DNA from 4 places in the Ensifer sp. Root954 genome. Region 2 is predicted to be linked to each of the others. Evidence: riboswitches for the same ligand, from Rfam matches in the RefSeq annotation. Region 2 holds a riboswitch; each other region holds the start of a gene.
What was found. A riboswitch is a leader RNA that binds a small molecule or an ion and turns the genes downstream of it on or off. The one in region 2 is predicted to bind thiamine pyrophosphate.

Region 1 (3,516 bases), on a different contig from region 2:
CGAAACCTGCGCTTGCCCTCCTCCTTCATGGACTGCCAATATGCCCTTGCGCATTCCAGCAGGTTGAACGTTCCAAGAACGTTCGTTTCGATGAAATCCCTTGCTCCAGTAATTGAGCGGTCGACATGACTCTCGGCAGCGAGATGCATGACGCGATCGGGCCTGAATGTGGAGAAGGCATCGGCAATAGCCCGCCCATCGCATATGTCAGCCCTGAGAAAGCGATATGATGGGTTGTTTGCGACGGACCTTAGGGAGCTAAGGGTTCCTGCGTAGGTCAGTTTGTCTACGTTCAACACGTCATATCCCCTGTCGATAATGAGGTGTCGAATAACCGCTGAACCAATAAAGCCAGCCCCGCCAGTGACAAGTACACGCATAACTCAGCGAAGTCCTTTTATGATCAACATCGAGACTAAGCTTCTCGTCCGAGCGTAGCGCGTAGATTGGAGAGTTTTGGCTGATCCCTGTCCTTGTCCGACAGGATGGCGTTACTCGGGGGCACGGGCCAGTTTATCCCGAGTTCTGGGTCGTTCCAGAGAAGCCCACGATCATGCTCAGGGCTGTAGTAATCGGTCACTTTGTAGCTGACTACGGTCGACGGTTTCAGGGTGCAAAAGCCGTGAGCGAAACCCGGCGGAATCCAGAGCTGGTGACCGTTTTCTTCCGAAAGCTCAGCGGCTACGAACTTCCCGTAGGTCTGTGATCCGCGTCGAAGGTCCACCGCCACATCCCAAAGGGCGCCGGCGATACAAGAAACCAGTTTTCCCTGTGCTCGCGGCGCCAGTTGGAAATGCAGTCCGCGCACAGTGCCGTCTTCAAGTGACAGCGATTGATTGTCCTGAACGAAAGAGTACGTACCGACGACCTCGGCGAACCAATCAGCCCGAAAGGTCTCAGCGAAGTAGCCACGCGCGTCGATCAATCGCTTGGGCTTGATCAAGAAAACGGAGGGAATAGCCGTTTCTTCGATCTTCATTGTATATTCCTCCGTCGCCGCGGCCTATGTGCAAAATAATACGCCGATCGTGGCGTGCTAACGTTGTTTTTCGCCTTGATCATTTCCGATCCCGGATAAGCAGGCTCATGAAGTGGAAGTATTATTCCGTGGCCTGTCACTTGACGGCTTGCTCCGCAGCGCCTGTGTCGAAAAGCGCGGCGTCTATCCGCGGTATCGGCCAATTGACATCCCCGCCCACGCTCCCCTAGCATCCCACCCGCCGAGGGGAGCACTGTAACGGTGCTGAGATGGCGGTGAGCCAGACCCTTGAACCTGATCCGGATCATACCGGCGTAGGAACGGCAAGGGCCCTTCTGCTCACCAGCCGTCTTTGCGCTTACCGATCGGATCTCCGTCCATTTCCGGGAGGTCGCTTTGCTCGTGTCTGTTTTTGACTCAATCCAAAAAGGCTCAAGGCTCATGCAGGTGGGGCGATGACCGCGATCGCCGTTACCATCGCAGGTTCGGATTCCGGCGGCGGGGCCGGCATCCAGGCGGATCTGAAGACGTTCTCGGCGCTCGGAGTTTATGGCGCAAGCGTGATCACCGCGGTCACGGCGCAGAACACCCGCGGGGTTTCTGCGGTTGAGGATATCTCCGAAACCGTGGTTGCCGCTCAGATCGACGCCGTGTTTTCGGATCTCGCCATCGGTGCGGTGAAGATCGGAATGGTGTCGCGGCGCGAGACGATCGCGGTGATCGCGGCTGGTCTGAAGCGCTACGACCGGCTGGCTGTCATCGACCCGGTGATGGTGGCGACCTCGGGCGATCACTTGATGCAGCCGGACGCGGTCGCGACGCTCAAGGAGGAGTTGTTGCGGCTCGCGCTCATTCTGACGCCGAACCTGCCCGAGGCGGCGCTGTTGACCGGACGCGGGATCGCCGAAACCGAAACCGAGATCGCGCGCCAGGCCGAGATGCTTCTGAAACTCGGCGCCCGTTCGGTGCTGATGAAAGGCGGGCATGCAGAGGGAAGAGTTGCGATCGATATCCTCTATAGCGGGGGAACGGTCCTGCAACTGTCGCGGCCGCGGATCGAAACCAGGAACGATCACGGCACCGGGTGCACCCTCTCGGCTGCAATCGCTGCGGGTCTTGCCAAGGGGAGGCCGATCGAGGATGCGGTCGTCGCTGCCAAGGCCTATTTGCATGATGCGCTGGTCGCTGCCGATCGTCTGACCATCGGACAGGGGCGGGGGCCGGTGCATCATTTTCATCATTGGTGGGGCGATAGCCGCAGCAAGAGCACAGCGTCTTCGGAAGGGGCCTAAGCAGACGGCCGCCTCGGACGAATGACTCAGTATGGCTTTCCGCGGTAGCATGGCGTTCATTGCACCTCAGGCCACTGCCGCGCTCGGCGCAGCCGGTTGCTCGCCCTTGAGCATCTTGCGATAGAGCGCCACATGCTCGCGCGCGCAGTCGACATGGCTCGTCGGTCGCCGGAGCGTTGCCCGCAGATTGTCCCATGATCGCGGCGTGCTCAGCACGTCTATAAGGCGGTCTGCAAGGTCTTGTGCGCTGCCGGCGCGGAAGTGATAGCCATCCAGCCGGTCGCGAACCTTTTCGGCCATGCCGCCGATGTCTGAACACAGGATCGGCCGACCGTGATGCAACGCCTCCTGGATGACGACGGGCGAATTTTCCCACCAGACCGAGGGCATTACCACCCAGTCGACCGAGCGCATCAGCCGCGGCATGTCCTGGTTCTGGTAGGCGCCGTAGAAGCGGACGCGGTGACCGGCGTCCTCGATCAGTTTAGCCACCTTCTCCTGATAGTCCTTCGGCTGACGCTCGAGGTTGCCGCCGAAGATCATCAGTGAGGAATCGTCGCCCCAGATGTCGCCGGGCACGCGCGATACCGCGTCGATCAACACATGAACGCCCTTGAACGGTGTCATCTGCCCGAAATAGGCAAAACGGTTGCGCCGGGCCGTCGGCGACGGCAATTCGCGGGCCGGCGCCTTGTCGCCCATGACGATGCCGTTCTCGATGACGAAGATCTTTGCGGCTTCAAGACCCCATTCGACATAGCGGTTGGCGAGAAAGGCACTCGGCGCGATGAAGGCATCGGCGAGATTGAGCATGCCGCGCACGAACTGTTCGCGGCGAACGAACCGCGACACCGGGATTTCAGGAAAACACGTGTGGCAACTGATCGGTGAGGCGCCGTTGCAAAGCTGGCCAGAGGAGCGCTTCACCATCTGCCCGTGATTGTGGCAGATCGGCAGATATTCATGGAACGTCACGACGATGCGTGCCTTGGGCAGGGCATCACGAACGGCATAGAGGGCTTCCAGGCCGAAGCCGAGGATATGGTGGAAGTGAACGACATCCGGCTTGATGTCGCCGACGAAGCGCAAGAGGTCGCGGCGGATCGCGTCCGTATCGCCGTTGGAGAGGAAGAAATGGTCGAAGTCCTCGGCATGGTAGAGGACTTCGTCCATGGCGAGCCGCAGGCTCATCAGCGCGGAGGCGCCATGGCGCGGAACCGGATTGCCGACACGGGCGAGGTAGAT
Region 2 (3,516 bases):
GCCCTCCAGCGTCTTCTCATAGCGCGCAAACAGACCCAGGGTCATTCGGCCGCATCCTGCCTTGCCGCCGGAGCCATCGGCTTCAACCCCAGGCGTCGGAAGAGCGCCGCATCATGGTCCTCGCCGGGATTGTCGGCGGTCAGCAGGGTTTCGCCGACAAAGATCGAATTGGCGCCGGCGAAGAAACAGAGCGCCTGCGTCTCGTCGCTCATGTCGGTCCGGCCGGCCGAAAGCCGGACATGCGATAGCGGCATCAGGATGCGGGCAAGTGCGATGGTGCGGACGAAATCGATCGGATCGACGGGCGCTGCATCGGCCAGCTTCGAGCCCGGGATCGGGATCAGCATGTTGATCGGCACGCTTTCGGGCGGCACCGGCAGATTGGCGAGCGTCACCAGCATGGAGATCCGATCGTCGGCGGTTTCGCCCATGCCGAGAATGCCACCGGCGCAGACCTTGATGCCGGCGTCGCGGACATTCGCGAGCGTCTCCAGCCGGTCGGCAAAGCTGCGGGTGGTGATAATCTCTCCGTAGAAGCGTTCGGAGGTATCGACATTGTGGTTGTAGTAGTCGAGCCCGGCCTCGGCGAGCCGTGCGGACTGGTCCGGCGTCAGCATCCCGAGCGTCATGCAGGTTTCCATGCCAAGCGCCCGCACACCGCCGATCATGGCGACGATCGCGTCCATGTCGCGGTCCTTCGGGCTGCGCCAGGCGGCCCCCATGCAATAGCGCGTCGCACCGCCGTCGCGCGCCTGTCGCGCCTCGGCAAGCACACGCTCGACCTCCATCAGCTTCGATGCCTTGAGCCCGGTCGGATAGTGGGCGGACTGGCTGCAATAGCCGCAATCCTCGGCGCAGCCTCCGGTCTTGATCGAGAGCAGCCGGCTCATCTGGATGGCGTTGGGATCGAACTGCGCACGATGGACCGTGTGTGCGCGGTAGAGCAAATCGTTGAACGGCAAATTATAGATTTTTTCAGCTTCCGCTTGGGTCCAGCGGGATTCGCCCGCGTCGCCCGGGGTAAAATTAGCGCCAGTTGATAGGGTTCCGTCCAGCATTTCGGCTCGTCCTCCAGGTCATTGCAAATGCGAAATAGATAGAATCTGATATTATCTATAATTTTATCGACCAGCGAAGTTCGCAAGCACCCAAATGGAGAGTTTCTGTTATCGCATACCCTTATGGTTGCATTTTTGACCGTGAACGAATCTGGAAACCGCCGAGACGGGGCACCAATCACCAATCAATCGGTCGCAGCTCCCATTTCCGAAATCGGGCGTACCGCACCCGAGAAACAAGGACGCGGCTGGGCTTCTCCGGTGTTTTTCGACCCGCTCCACCCGGTTGCCCCACCTCCTTTCATCACGCCGCCAACGCTTCCGCTTTCTCGTCGCAAAATTATAGATAATTTTTTCGGCAGATGAGATCACATAGCACACGAATGCTGGCTCTTGACAAAAACCGCCCCGAACGGTCAGCTTGTTGCATTCACCAGGGGTGTCCCGCCAAGGGGCTGAGATTCTGCTATGCGGTTTGCGCGGCGCAGTGACCCGTTGAACCTGATCCAGTTCATACTGGCGTAGGGACGGTGCAGACATCGCTGCCGCAAACGTCGCCTTCACGCGACCATTCAACGGCAAGGCGTCCTTCCCCTTCCTTCGCTCGTGAACTGGGTCTCCACAATCGGAGCCTCGGCATGCACACCGCCAACACCATCCCGCTTCCCTCACGACGGCCCGCCCACGCCTCGCGGGAACACTGAGCCATGCGGATCCTCGTCAAAGGTGCCGGCGTCGCAGGGCTCTGTCTGGCGCATGAACTTAGCGCCCGCGGTGTCGCGGTGACGGTTGTCGAGCAAAAACCAGGCTTTGCCGGCGCGGCCTCCTGGTTTGCCGGCGGCATGCTGGCACCCTGGTGCGAACGCGAAAGCGCCGAAGAGGTGGTGCTGACGAAGGGCATCGGCGCCATCGACTGGTGGGACGACGCCCTGCCAGGCGAGGTTTCCCGAAACGGCACGCTTGTCGTCGCCCCGCCACGGGATGCGGGCGAACTCAAGCGCTTTGCCTCACGCACCTCCGGCTTCGAATGGCTCGACGCCGCCGCGATCGAACGGCTGGAACCGGCGCTTGCCGGACGTTTCCGCGAGGCGCTGTTTTTTCCCGGTGAGGCGCATCTCGACCCGCGCCGGGCGCTGAGCCGGTTGCGGCAGAAGCTTGTCGATCACGGCGTCACCTTCCTCGATGAGACGAGCGACGATGGCCACCACGATCTCGTCGCCGACTGCGCCGGCGCGGCACGCATCGGCGAAACGCGGGGCCTGCGGGGCGTGCGCGGTGAAATGCTCTACCTGCAGACAAGCGACGTGGAACTGTCGCGGCCGGTCAGGCTCATTCATCCCCGCATCCCGCTCTACATCGTGCCGCGCGGCGGCGGCCTCTTCATGTGCGGGGCTACGATGATCGAGACGGATGACGGCGGACCGATCACCGCCCGCTCCCTCATGGAACTGCTGAACGCCGCCTATGCGCTGCATCCGGCCTTCGGCGAAGCGCGCCTCGTCGAAACCGGCGCCGGCGTCCGCCCCGCCTTCGCCAACAACCTGCCGCGCGCCCTGCGCACCGGGCAGACCATCACGATCAACGGACTTTACCGCCATGGCTTCCTGCTTTCGCCGGCCCTGGCGGCGGAAGCAGCCGACCTCGCGCTTGCGCAGGACCTGAAGGGAGATGCCGCATGAGACTGACCGTCAATGGCGAGGATCACGACCTCGCCGTCACCACCCTCACCGAGCTTCTGGCCGCCCTTGATTTCGAAGGCGACTGGCTCGCCACCGCCGTCAACGGCGAACTGGTGCACCGGGCCGACCGTTCGGGTCATGCGCTCAGCGACCGGGACCGGATCGAAATTCTCTCGCCGATGAAAGGAGGCTGAGACATGCTGACGCTTTATGGACAGGACCTGCGCTCACGGTTGCTGCTCGGCACCGCCCGCTACCCCTCCCCCGCCGTTCTGGAAGATGCGGTGCGATCGTCAGGCACTGAGATCGTCACGGTCTCGCTCCGGCGCGAAACCGCCGGAGGCCGCCAGGGCGGCGCCTTCTTCGAACTGATCCGGGCGCTCGGCGTGCACGTGCTGCCGAACACCGCCGGCTGCCACTCGGTGTCAGAGGCGGTGCTGACGGCCAAGATGGCGCGCGAGGTCTTCGGCACCAACTGGCTGAAACTCGAAGTGATCGGCCACCACGATACGCTGCAGCCCGATGTCTTCGGCCTGGTCGAGGCGGCGCGCATCCTCTCGGCCGAAGGGTTCGAAGTCTTTCCCTACACCACGGATGATCTCGTGGTTGCCGAACGGCTCGTGGAAGCCGGCTGCAAGGTGCTGATGCCCTGGTGCGCGCCGATCGGCAGCGCCATGGGGCCGCAGAACATCCAGGCGCTCAGGGCAGTGCGGGCCAACTTTCCCGATGTGCCGCTGATCGTCGATGCCGGCATCGGCCGGCCCTCGCACGCAACGACG
Region 3 (3,516 bases), on a different contig from region 2:
CTCCGGCGCCATGACGCGGGCAAGCGCCGCGCGACGCGCTTCGCCGCCCGAAAGGCGCTTCGGGTCTTCCTCGCCGGTCAACCCCAGGTGCTGCAGCAGATAGGCGACGCGATAGGGATCGTCACTCGGGCCGAGTCCTGCCTCGGCATAGGCCTGCACGGTGTCGTAGCCGTCGAAATCCGGCGCCTGGTGCAGATAGCGGATGGTCGCGGAGGGATGGCGGAAGATTTCGCCCGACTGCGCCTCGGCCAGACCCGCGGCAATCTTCATCAGCGTCGACTTGCCCGAGCCGTTGCGGCCGACCAGACAGATGCGGTCACCCGGTTCGACTTGAAAATTGGCGCCGGCTAGCAGCGGCGCGCCGCCGAAGGTGAGGAAGATGTCGTCGAGTTTCAGAATGGGAGGCGCCAAGGCTCAGGCTCCGGAAAGATCATAGGGGCGGGCGAGCACAATGGCGCGACCGCTCTGGAGAGTGAAGCGAAGGGGACCCTCCGCAACGTTGGAAACGGTTCGGGACGAGCCGAACGGCAAGGTGAAATCGTCGAGCGGATAGCGCGCATTGACGATCGAAAGACCGGTAAGCTCGGTCAACCCGAGCACCGAGAAGAGGCAGCCCTTGGGTAGGTCGAGGTCGAGCGAGCCGGCCAGCAGCGGATAGGCCTCTTCCTCGCCCGAGGTCATCAACACGGAAAGGCCACGCTCGGCAAGGGCGACGGCATGCAGCAGGTGCATGAAGGCGTGATCGCTGCGGGTACCGCCGAGGGCGCCGGCGAAAATCAGGCGATCGGCTCCACGCGACAACGCCGCCTCGACCGCGATCTCCCCGTCCGTCGCGGCCTTTGCCGCCGGATAGGGCTCGCGCGGGACGGAGGTGTAGTCCGCAAGAAGGGCTTCCTCGGTCGAGTCGAAATCACCGACCCAGACATCCGGCACGATGCCGAGCAATCGGGCATGGCGCATGCCGCCGTCAGCCGCAATGAAGCGACTTGCGGTCAGCTGGTGAGCCAGCCGGTCGGTCAGCGAAAGGGCGCCGCCAAGCAGAATGGTGAAGGTCGATCGAGCCATGGCAAAGCCCATAGCGCAAAGGACCGCCGAAGGAAAACGAAGAAAACCGTCGAACGAGCGGTTCTCGATATTTTGGTCAGACCATCAATGCCCCTCGGGCACCGGATCGGGGAAAAGCATGCCGGCATAAATGCCGGGGGTCGAATCCGGAATTTCGACGGCGCCGGCCACCCGCTCGTAGAACTTCGCCGGCCCGACGCCGCCGATAATCGCGTAGCCATAGCCGGCCTCGCGCATCGCCGTGAGGCTTGCAAGCAACAGTGCCTCACCGATCCCCTGCCCGCGCATGCTTTCGTCGACGCCGGTCGGACCGAAGAAGCCGAGTGCCGTTACGTCGTGGCAGGAAAAGCCGACGATCTTTTCGTCATGGACAGCGACGTGCATGCGCGTCGGGGTGGAGGAAAAGGCGGCTTCCGCCTCGCCCGCCCATCCGGCACCGAAAGTCCTTTCGATCCAGGAAACAACCAGGCGGCGCTCCGGCGCCATGGCGCGGCGAATGCTGACGCCAAGGCCAAGCTTCGACTGAGGTTCAGCCGGCAGGGCATAAAGTCGAACAAGCATATCGGGCATGACATTTCCTCCTCGCTGCCGTTGTGTAGCGCAGTTGGCGGCATACGCAAACACGCGCCATTGTGCTGGCCAGGCGTCCCCTAGCTTCGCCGTAAACATCGCTTGCCATGGGACCGAGGCAGCGGTAAATCTCTTGCCGCTCTAACGGGGTGCCTCCCGACCGCATTGCGGCCGGAGGCTGAGAGGCGTCAAAACGCCAACCCGCGGAACCTGATCCGGCTCATACCGGCGGAGGGATTAGACGCGATCGGATCGATACGCCCTTTTCCCATGCAACAACGAACTTTGGGAGAGAGGTCCTCGCCATGTGCAATTCATCGCAACTTAAATTCTTTAGCCGGCTAGCCCTTGCGACGGCCGCGAGCCTTGTTTTCTCCGGCGCCGCGACCGCCGCCGACAAGACGCTGACGGTGTACACCTATGAGAGCTTCATCACCGAATGGGGCCCGGGCGCCAAGGTCGCAGAAGCCTTCGAGAAGACCTGCGAATGCAAGGTCAACTATGTCGGCGTGGCCGACGGCGTCGAGCTGCTCACCCGCCTGAAGCTCGAAGGCGAGGCCTCCAAGGCCGACATCGTGCTTGGTCTCGACACCAACCTCGTTGCGGAAGCCAAGGCAACGGGCTTCTTCGCGCCGCACGGCGTCGAGGCAACCGGCGTCACCGTTCCCGGCAACTTCTCCGACGACACGTTCCTGCCCTATGACTACGGCCACTTCGCCGTCGTCTACGACACCGAGACGCTGAAGACGCCGCCGAAGAGCCTGAAGGAGCTGGTAGAAGGCGACCCGTCGCAGAAGATCGTCATCGAGGATCCGCGTACATCGACGCCGGGCCTCGGCCTCCTGCTCTGGGTCAAGGCCGTCTATGGCGATGAGGCGGGTGCCGCCTGGACGAAGCTGAAGGACCGCGTTCTGACCGTCACCCCCGGCTGGTCGGAAGCCTATGGCCTCTTCACAAAGGGCGAGGCGCCGATGGTGCTGTCCTACACCACGTCGCCGGCCTACCACATGGTCGCGGAAAACACCGAGCGCTACCAGGCCGCTGCCTTCTCCGAAGGGCACTACATCCAGATCGAAGTCGCCGGCATGACCAAGAACGCCAAGGAGCCGGAACTGGCAAAGCAGTTCCTCGCCTTCATGACCGGTCCGGACTTCCAGTCGATCATCCCGACGACGAACTGGATGATGCCGGTCGCAGCGACCAAGGAGCCGCTGCCGGACGCCTTCGACAAGCTGGTCAAGCCGGAAAACACCTTCCTCCTGCCCTCGGAGGAAGTCGCCAAGAACCGCAAGGCCTGGATCGATGAATGGCTTGCCGCCATGAGCAAGAACTGAGGCCGGATTGTTCGCACTGCGCGAAAATCGCATGACAGTGGTCGCCGGGGCAGCCTGCCTCGGCGTCTTCGTACTTTTCGTCGGTCTTGCGATCGTCGCCTTGCTGAGCCAGACGGGCGGCGCGAGCGACGATGCGCTGTTCGACGCCTACATCTGGCGCGTCACCCGCTTCACGCTGCTGCAGGCGACCCTCTCGACGTTGCTGTCGGTGCTCTTTGCCATCCCCGTCGCCCGGGCGCTGGCGCGACGGCCGCAGTTCCCCGGCCGCATCTGGCTGCTGCGCTTGATGGCGCTGCCACTCGGACTGCCGGTTCTGGTTGGCGCACTCGGGCTGATCGAGATCTGGGGGCGGCAGGGTTTCCTCAATTCCGGCCTGCGCTGGCTCGGCCTCGCGCAGCCCGTCAGCATTTACGGCCTGTTCGGCATCCTGCTTGCCCACGTCTTCTTCAACATGCCGCTTGCGGCGCGCCTGTTCCTGGCCGGGCTCGAGCGCATCCCCGCCGAATACTGGCGCAGCGCCGCCAATCTCGGCATGCCGTCACGGGCA
Region 4 (3,516 bases), 150 kb from region 2:
CAGCCGCCCCTTCCACCGGCATATAGAGGTCGCCGCCCTCGCGGTATTTCGCGGCCATTGCCTCCAGGCCTTCCTTCTGCGCTTCTGCGCGGATGTCGTGCGAGATCCGCATCGAGCAGAATTTCGGGCCGCACATGGAGCAGAAATGCGCGACCTTGTGCGCTTCCTTCGGCAGTGTCTCGTCGTGGAAGTTACGGGCCGTCTCCGGGTCGAGCGAGAGGTTGAACTGGTCCTCCCAGCGGAATTCGAAGCGCGCGCGCGATAGCGCGTCGTCGCGCACCTGGGCGGCCGGATGGCCCTTGGCGAGATCGGCGGCATGGGCGGCGATCTTGTAGGTGATGACGCCGACCTTGACGTCGTTGCGGTCGGGAAGACCCAGATGCTCCTTCGGCGTGACGTAGCAGAGCATGGCGGTGCCGAACCAGCCGATCATCGCCGCGCCGATGCCCGACGTGATGTGGTCGTAGCCGGGCGCAATGTCCGTCGTCAGCGGTCCGAGCGTGTAGAACGGCGCCTCGCCGCAGACGGCGAGTTGCTTGTCCATGTTCTCCTTGATCTTGTGCATCGGCACGTGGCCGGGGCCTTCGATCATCACCTGACAATCCTTGGCCCAGGCGATCTTGGTGAGTTCGCCGAGCGTTTCGAGTTCGGCGAATTGTGCCGCGTCGTTGGCATCGGCGATCGAGCCGGGGCGCAGGCCGTCGCCGAGCGAGAAGGAGACGTCATAGGCGCGGCAGATGTCGCAGATTTCCTCGAAATGCTCGTAAAGGAAGCTCTCGCGATGGTGATGCAGACACCACTTGGCCATGATCGAGCCGCCGCGCGAAACGATGCCGGTGACGCGATCGACGGTGAGCGGGATGTAGTGCAGCCGGACGCCGGCATGGATGGTGAAATAGTCGACGCCCTGTTCAGCCTGCTCGATCAGCGTGTCGCGATAGACTTCCCAGGTGAGGTCCTCGGCAATGCCGTTGACCTTTTCCAGCGCCTGGTAAAGCGGCACGGTGCCGATCGGAACCGGTGAGTTGCGGATGATCCATTCGCGGATGTTGTGGATGTTGCGGCCGGTCGAAAGGTCCATGACGGTGTCGGCGCCCCAGCGCGTCGCCCAGACCATCTTTTCGACCTCTTCCGCCATCGACGAGGTGACGGCGGAGTTGCCGATATTGGCGTTGATCTTCACCAGAAAGTTCCGGCCGATGATCATCGGCTCGGATTCCGGGTGGTTGATGTTGGCAGGCAGGATCGCCCGGCCGCTGGCGATTTCCTGGCGCACGAATTCGGGTGTCACGTGATCGGGGATGTGGGCGCCGAAGCTTTCGCCGTCCCGGACCTTCGCACGCGCCGCGTCGCGGCCGAGATTTTCGCGGATCGCCACGAACTCCATTTCCGGCGTGATGATGCCGGCGCGGGCATAGGCAAGCTGGGTCACTGCGCGGCCGCCCGTGGCCTTCAGCGGCGCATGCTGGAACGGGAAGGTCGGTGTCAGCCTGTCGCCGCTCACAAAGCCGTTGTCCTCGGGGCGGACCACGCGTCCCTCATAGGTTTCCACATCGCCGCGGTCGACGATCCAGTTGCGGCGCAGCCGCGGCAGGCCGTCCTCGATGCGGATCTCGGCGTCGTCGGCGGTGTAGGCGCCGGAGGAATCATAGACCGTAACCGGTTGCTCGCCCGACGTCGGGTGGAGCGCAATCTCGCGCATCGGCACGCGGATATCCGGATGAAGCACGCCCGGCTTGTGGATCTTGCGGGAGGCGGGAAGCGGTCCTTGCGTGACCGTGAGGGCTGCGGGTTTGGTGGCAATATTCATGACGAGGCTCCAAGTTTGCAATTGGAGACCCAGTTCTGATGCCGGAAAGATGAAAGACGCTCCGCCAGATGCTGGACGCACGGAATCCTGGCTTCGATATCTGCACCGTCCCTACGCCAGTATGAACTGGATCAGGTTCAACGGGTCACTGCGCCACAGCCGGCAAGCCGGCCATCCAGCAGAATCTCAGCCCCTTGCGGGACCCCCCTGGTGAATGCCTAGATCATAGCCATCGATCGGCCCGGGTCGTCAAGCGTGAATTCGCCTGCCGACAAATATGCACCTATTGCGTGTGGTGACGGATTCGGGTTTGACGCTAGCGGCCGGCCTTTTCCGGTGCGGCCCGCTCGGCGTAATCGGCACGGTTGATGCCGTGGCGCTGGAGCTTGTCGTAGAATGTCTTGCGCGGAATGCCGAGCGCCTCGATCGTCGCCTTGACGTCGCCGCGCTGAGCCCGCAACACCTCTTTCAGGATCTCCGCCTCGTAGCGTTCGAGCCGTTCCGGGAGCGCAAATCCAGGCTGTTCGGCGGGCGCAATCGGCTGTCCCAGCGGACCTTCGACACCAAGCGCCACGCGTTCGGCAAAGTGCGAGAGCTCGCGCACATTGCCCGGCCAGGCATGCGTCATCAGATGTCTCTGCACGGCCGATGTGACCACAGGCGCGTCGCGCTTGAAGCGCTCGGCCGCCCGGGTCAGGAAGTGCGAGAAGAGCAGCGGGATATCGTCTCGGCGTTCGCGCAGCGGTGGGATCGACAGCGTTACGACATTCAATCTAAAGTAGAGGTCTTCCCGGAAATCGCCGCGCTGCGCCGGGTCGCCAAGATCGATTTTGGCAGCCGCGATGACGCGGATATCGACCGGACGAACCTGGTTGGTGCCAAGCGGCGTGATTTCGCGCGCTTCCAGAACGCGCAGCATCTTCACTTGAGTCGCCGGTGGCATCGCCTCGATCTCGTCGAGGAACAGCGTGCCGCCGCTCGCATGCTCGATCCGGCCGATGCGCTTCTTCAAGGCGCCGGTGAAGGCGCCCTGTTCGTGGCCGAAGAGTTCGCTTTCGATCACCGTTTCGGGCAGCGCCCCGCAATTCAGCGCCACGAAGTTGCCGTTGCGGCGTCGGCTCCAATTGTGGAGCAGCGTCGCCACCACCTCCTTGCCGCTGCCCGTCTCGCCGGCGACGAGCACGTCGACATCGGTATCGGCAATGTGCCGGATCGTCTGGCGCAAGCGTTCCATGACCGGCGTCTGGCCGATCAGCGGCAGGTTGTCGCCGGCCGTCTCGGCGGCCCGTTTCAGCGCGCGGTTTTCCATCACGAGCCGGCGTTTTTCCAGCGCGCGATGCACGCTCTGCACCAGCCGGTCGGCGGCAAAGGGTTTGGGGATGAAGTCGTAGACGCCATCCTGCAGCGCCTGCACTGCCATCGGGATATCGCCATGGCCGGTCACCAGGATCACCGGCAGATCCGCGTCGAAAGCTTCGATGCGGCGGAAGAAGGCGAGGCCGTCGATGCCCGGCATGCGGATATCGCTGACGACGACGCCGTCGAAATTCGCATCCAGCGTCTTCAACGCTTCGGCAGCGCTGGCAAAAGGGGTAACGGCGAGGCCGGCGAGTTCCAGCGTCTGCGTCATCGCCTTGCGCAGATGGTTGTCGTCGTCGACGAGATAGACGGTCGGCTGCATCGCTCAGGCCCTCTTCAGGCGAACC

Region 1: it holds a riboswitch for thiamine pyrophosphate, as region 2 does, so the genes downstream of both, thiD (bifunctional hydroxymethylpyrimidine kinase/phosphomethylpyrimidine kinase) here and thiO (glycine oxidase ThiO) in region 2, are expected to answer to the same signal.
Region 3: it holds a riboswitch for thiamine pyrophosphate, as region 2 does, so the genes downstream of both, thiB (thiamine ABC transporter substrate binding subunit) here and thiO (glycine oxidase ThiO) in region 2, are expected to answer to the same signal.
Region 4: it holds a riboswitch for thiamine pyrophosphate, as region 2 does, so the genes downstream of both, thiC (phosphomethylpyrimidine synthase ThiC) here and thiO (glycine oxidase ThiO) in region 2, are expected to answer to the same signal.

Annotation. Positions count from the first base shown of each region.
Region 1 is NZ_LMJM01000045.1:112,952-116,467, forward strand. Features, by position in the region: gene rfbB (dTDP-glucose 4,6-dehydratase) at 1-380, opposite strand, end outside; gene rfbC (dTDP-4-dehydrorhamnose 3,5-epimerase) at 416-979, opposite strand; TPP riboswitch at 1,214-1,317, shown strand; gene thiD (bifunctional hydroxymethylpyrimidine kinase/phosphomethylpyrimidine kinase) at 1,435-2,271, shown strand; gene ASE71_RS25695 (glycosyltransferase family 4 protein) at 2,338-3,516, opposite strand, start outside.
Region 2 is NZ_LMJM01000001.1:252,984-256,499, forward strand. Features, by position in the region: gene ASE71_RS01050 (8-amino-7-oxononanoate synthase) at 1-45, opposite strand, end outside; gene bioB (biotin synthase BioB) at 42-1,058, opposite strand; TPP riboswitch at 1,484-1,604, shown strand; gene thiO (glycine oxidase ThiO) at 1,766-2,737, shown strand; gene thiS (sulfur carrier protein ThiS) at 2,734-2,931, shown strand; gene ASE71_RS01070 (thiazole synthase) at 2,935-3,516, shown strand, end outside.
Region 3 is NZ_LMJM01000022.1:199,020-202,535, reverse strand. Features, by position in the region: gene ASE71_RS12955 (ABC-F family ATP-binding cassette domain-containing protein) at 1-411, opposite strand, end outside; gene ASE71_RS12950 (thiamine diphosphokinase) at 415-1,065, opposite strand; gene ASE71_RS12945 (GNAT family N-acetyltransferase) at 1,150-1,635, opposite strand; TPP riboswitch at 1,771-1,889, shown strand; gene thiB (thiamine ABC transporter substrate binding subunit) at 1,941-2,969, shown strand; gene thiP (thiamine/thiamine pyrophosphate ABC transporter permease ThiP) at 2,977-3,516, shown strand, end outside.
Region 4 is NZ_LMJM01000001.1:107,200-110,715, reverse strand. Features, by position in the region: gene thiC (phosphomethylpyrimidine synthase ThiC) at 1-1,810, opposite strand, end outside; TPP riboswitch at 1,901-2,029, opposite strand; gene ASE71_RS00440 (sigma-54-dependent transcriptional regulator) at 2,127-3,491, opposite strand; gene ASE71_RS00435 (ATP-binding protein) at 3,495-3,516, opposite strand, start outside.